DNA from 2 places in the Brevundimonas sp. PWP3-1b1 genome. Region 1 is predicted to be linked to the other one. Evidence: riboswitches for the same ligand, from Rfam matches in the RefSeq annotation. Region 1 holds a riboswitch; the other holds the start of a gene.
The links. Region 1 has a riboswitch for glycine ahead of gcvT (glycine cleavage system aminomethyltransferase GcvT). Riboswitches for the same ligand answer to the same signal wherever they lie in the genome.
Positions count from the first base shown of each region.

Region 2: it holds a riboswitch for glycine, as region 1 does, so the genes downstream of both, ACP69V_RS11995 (TonB-dependent receptor domain-containing protein) here and gcvT (glycine cleavage system aminomethyltransferase GcvT) in region 1, are expected to answer to the same signal.

Region 1 covers NZ_JAFCTO010000001.1:760,739-763,131, forward strand. Annotated here, with positions in the region: gene gcvH (glycine cleavage system protein GcvH) at 1-110, opposite strand, end outside; gene gcvT (glycine cleavage system aminomethyltransferase GcvT) at 121-1,236, opposite strand; glycine riboswitch at 1,292-1,377, opposite strand; glycine riboswitch at 1,382-1,479, opposite strand; gene ACP69V_RS03665 (alpha/beta hydrolase) at 1,585-2,393, shown strand, end outside.
Region 2 covers NZ_JAFCTO010000002.1:44,165-46,557, reverse strand. Annotated here, with positions in the region: gene ACP69V_RS12000 (ABC transporter substrate-binding protein) at 1-855, shown strand, start outside; glycine riboswitch at 1,063-1,150, shown strand; gene ACP69V_RS11995 (TonB-dependent receptor domain-containing protein) at 1,325-2,393, shown strand, end outside.

The DNA of each region.
Region 1 (2,393 bases):
ACTTCTACGAACACCACGTCGCCCAGGGCGTCGGCGGCGTGTTTGGAAATACCCACGGTGGCGATGTCGCCGTCCAGGCTGACCCACTCGTGATCCTTGGTGAACTTCATGATCTGATCCTCAGACGGTCTTCGGTTTGCGATAATAGCGTTGCGCCACGAAGGGCATGGCGACGACTTCGGCGGCGGCGGGCTTGCCACGCACGATCACCTTCAGGTCCGTGCCCAGCGCGGCATAGGCCGGCGGCACGAAGCCCATGGCGATGTTCTTGCCCAGGGTAGGGGACGGGCCGCCCGAGGTGACCTTGCCGATGACATTGCCCTCGGCGTCGGCGATCTCGGCGCCTTCGCGGGCCGGGGCGCCTTCCTTGACGATCAGGCCGATGCGGACGCGCGACGGACCTTCGGCCAGTTCCTTCAGGATGCGGTCGGCGCCGTTGAAATCTGCGCGCTCCTTGCGCGACTTGGACAGTGCAAACGTCAGCCCGCCTTCGACCGGGCTGGTCGTCGGGTCGATGTCGTGGCCGTGCAGAGGCAGGCTGGCTTCGAGCCGCAAGGAATCGCGGGCGCCCAGGCCGATCGGCTTGACGCGGGCGTCTTCCAGGATGGTGTTCCATATCCGCTCGGCCTGGTCCGCCGGCACTGAAATCTCATAGCCGTCCTCGCCGGTATAGCCGGAACGCGAGACATAGCAGTCGGCGTCGAACAGCATCAGCCGGGCGCATTCCATGAAGCCCATCTCGGCCAGGATCGGCTCGTGCGCGACCATGACCTCGGCGGCCTCCGGCCCCTGGATGGCGATCAGGGCGCGGTCCAGAACGATCAATTTGGCGTCGCCTTCCAGGTTCGCCTCCCAGAAAGCGAAGTCCTCGTCCTTGTTGCCGGCGTTGACGACGACGAACAGGCCGTCGTGGTCGGGACGGCCGGCCATCAGGTCGTCGATGATGCCGCCATCCTTGTTCAGCAGCAGCGAATACTTCTGCTTGCCGGCCTTCAGGATTTCGTAGTCGCCGGGCACGAACCGCTCGAACTGGGCGGTCGCGTCCGCGCCGGTGATCTTGCACTGACCCATGTGCGACACGTCGAACAGGCCGGCGTGTTCGCGGGTCCAGCGGTGCTCGGCCAGGACGCCTTCATACTGAACCGGCATGTCATAGCCGCCGAAGCCCACCATGCGGGCGCCCAGGGCGCGGTGCGCGGCGTTCAGAGGCGTGGTCTTCAGGGTCTGGTCGGTCATGGTTCAGGCTTTCACGGTCGCGTGTTGTGGCGGAGCTCCGCCGTCCTCGCGCCCCCGCTGTCCTGAAGCCTGAGAGATTCCGGCGACCAAATCATGTCGCCTTGCTCCGTCGGCGCGCCCATCGAGAGCGACTTTCCAGCGTCCGTATGCTGTCGCGGTCCGTTTGCCTGAGCGTTTCCGGGGCGGTTGCGCCTTCGGCGTCGAGCCTGATTCCTCAGTCTCGAACTCTCCCGCGAGAGCGCTCGACCTAAGGCATCGACTCCGGCCCCAAGTCAAGCGGGCGGGGAACAAGCCTGCGTGTCGTGGATTGTCGTGGGGAGCCCCCACTCGAAACCCAGGAAGACCAAAATGTCCATTATAGACAAGCTGTTCGGCGACGACGACAAGCAACGCACCAGCCCCGCCAAGCCCGATGGGCCTATGCAGAAGGTGCTGGACGAACTGGCGTCGCTAAACCCCGAGCCGATCGAGACCCTATCGCCGGCCGAGGCCCGCCAGCAGCCGACCCCGACCGACGCGGTCCACTCCCTGCTACGCAAAGCGGGCAAGGATCCGAAGGCCGACGACCTGGGCGTCAAGATCACCGACATCACCATCCCCGGCGCCGCCGGCCCGATCCAGGCCCGCATTTACAAACCGCATGACCATTCCGAGGACAAGCTGCATCCGGTCGTGGTTTATTTCCACGGCGGCGGCTTTGTGATCGCCGATCTGGACGTATATGACGGCGGCCCGCGCGGCGTGTCCAAGATGGCCGATGTCATCGTCGTCTCGGTCCATTATCGCCAGGCGCCGGAACATCACTTCCCGGCCGCCCACGACGACGCCCTGGCCGCCTATCGCTGGGTGCTGGACAACGCCCAGAGCTTCAATGGCGACCCGCAGAAGGTGGCGGTGATGGGCGAAAGCGCAGGCGGCAACCTAGCCATCGGCGTGTCCATGATGGCGCGCGACGCCGGCCTGCCGGCGCCGAAACATCAGGTGCTGGTCTATCCGGTCGCCGGGGTGGACATGGACAATGAGTCCTACGTCGAGAACGCCGACGCCAAGCCGCTGAACAAGCCGATGATGCAGTGGTTCGTGAAGCACATCTTCGCCAACGAGGCCGACGCCCAGGACCCGCGCATCAATATCGTCGAGAAGGCGAACCTGGCCGT
Region 2 (2,393 bases), on a different contig from region 1:
GAACAGGTTCGCGCGCTGGCGGATACGGGGCAGGACGGGCCGGATCTGGTCTGGAGCACGGCGATGGACGTGCAGGTCAAGCTGATCAACGACGGCTATGCCCAGGCCTACAAGTCCCCGCATCGGGCGGCGATGCCAGACGGGTCGGTGTGGCGCGATCAGGGATATGGGCTGACGGCCGAGCCGATCGTGTTCGCCTATAACAAGGGTCAGCTCGCGGGCGATATCGTACCGCGCAGCCACGCGGATTTGCTTCGGTTGCTGAGGACACGGCCTGACGTCTTTGGCGGCCGCGTCACCCTCTATGACGCCGAACGCAGCGGCGTGGCCCTGATGCAGTTGTCGGCGGACGTGCAAATCTATCCCGACGCCTGGCCCTTGATGGAGGCGCTGGGCGCCCAGCGCCCGCGACTGGACACCTCGGGGCAGAGGATGATGGGCCAGATCGCCGATGGCCGGATGGTGTTCGCCTATAATATGAACCGATCCTATGGTGAGTCCTGGGCCGAGCGTGTTCCCCAGATCGGGTTGATCACGCCTGACGACTATCATCTGTCCGTGTCGCGGGTGGCCTTTATTCCCCGCAATGCCGCGCACCCGAATGCGGCGCGTCTGTTTCTGGACTTTCTGCTGTCGCGCGAAGGCCAGCGCGTGATCGGCGCATTGGGGGTTCGGCCGGTGCGCGACGATGTCGATGCGCCCCTGCGACCTGCGTCGCCCGGGGTTCGACCTATTCGGGTGGGGCCGGCCCTGCTGGCCAATCTGGATCAGGCGCGCCGTGCGACCCTGCTGAAGCGCTGGCACGCCGCGATGCGTCCTGGCGTCAGGGCCCCCTCGGATCCCGCCGCACCCTGAGCGTTCCTGTGGATAAGTCCACAAAGTCCGAAACCCGCCTTTCTGTCACGATGCCGTCACGGCCGTGTAAGCCGGACGTGGGGCGCGGCTATAAGTGACGTTGCTTGATCTTGAAGAGCAATGAAATGCGAAGGTCGCCCTTATTGTAGCAATAAAATTGCCGTTTTCACGTATTTGACACCAGGCTCGGGGTCGATCTTACTCAGGTTCAGCAAGGCGGGAGAGATCGGCTCCGGCCGACGCCGAAGGCGCAACCGCCCCGGAAACGCTCAGGCAAACGGACCGTCTTGCTGAAGGAACGCTGGAGAGAAGGACGGGTCCGGGGGATCCGGCCTCGCCGAAGGAGAAACGGGTCGCAAGGCCCCGAAGCTCTCAGGCCTGATGACAGCGGGGGCGAAACGACGCCGCAGAGCGTCGCTCGCGTCAGACACCCCTGGGGAGGGGCGTCATCTTTATGAGGACCATCGCCTTGTCTCGTCTCAACCGCCATCTGACCACCTGCTGCAGCGCCATCGCCCTGCTTTCGTGCGCCGGGATCGCTCACGCGCAGGACGCCCAAACCGCTCCAGAGGCCGCCGCCTCGGTGGACGACATCGTCGTCACCGCGTCCCGGATCGACCGGGCCGGCTTCCAGGCGCCCACGCCAACCATCCATCTGACGGCCGAGGATCTTTCGGTCGGCGCGCGCCAGAACATCGCCGCCGCGCTGAACGACATGCCTCAGTTCAAGGCCAGCAGCTCGCCCCAGACGACCGGCACCAACACCGGCGCGGGCAATGCGCCGGTCGATCTGCGCGGCCTGGGGATCAACCGCACGCTGGTCCTGATCGACGGGCGTCGGGTGTCGAGCGAAAACGACCTCAACAGCATTCCGTCCGTTCTGGTCAAGAGCGTGGACGTCGTCACCGGCGGCGCATCTGCGGCCTGGGGTTCCGGCGCCGTCGCCGGCGTGGTGAACATCGGCATCGACCGCTTCTTAACCGGCGGCAAGCTGGGCGCCGAGTACGGCATCTCGTCCTTCGATGACGCTGAACAGCAGCGGTTCGAAGCGGCATGGGGCACGCCGTTCGCCAACGGTCGCGGTCATTTCGTGATCGGCGGCGAATATCTGGACAACGACGGCGTCGTTCCCAAGACCTCGCGTCCGGCGATCGGTCGCTGGGCCCAGGTCTCGAACGGCGCGGGGGGTTTCGTCACCGTTCCCAACGTCGGCTTCTCCAACGCGGCCTACGGCGGCTTGATCATGTCCGGTGTCAACGCCGGACAGGTGTTCAATCCCGACGGCACGTTGCGCGCCTTCAACTACGGCACGGTGGTGGGTGCGAACACGGTCGGGGGCGAGGGGCCGTCGAACGATGACCTCAGCCCCCTGGTCACGCCCCAGCGTCGTTACGCCGGCCTAGCCAGCGCCACCTACGAGCTGTCCGACAAGCTGCGGCTGACGGCTGACGTTCGTCACTCGCGGATGTGGAACAACTACATCTGGTTCGGCGACCACAACCGCGGCAATCTGACGATCAAGAACGACAACGCCTTCC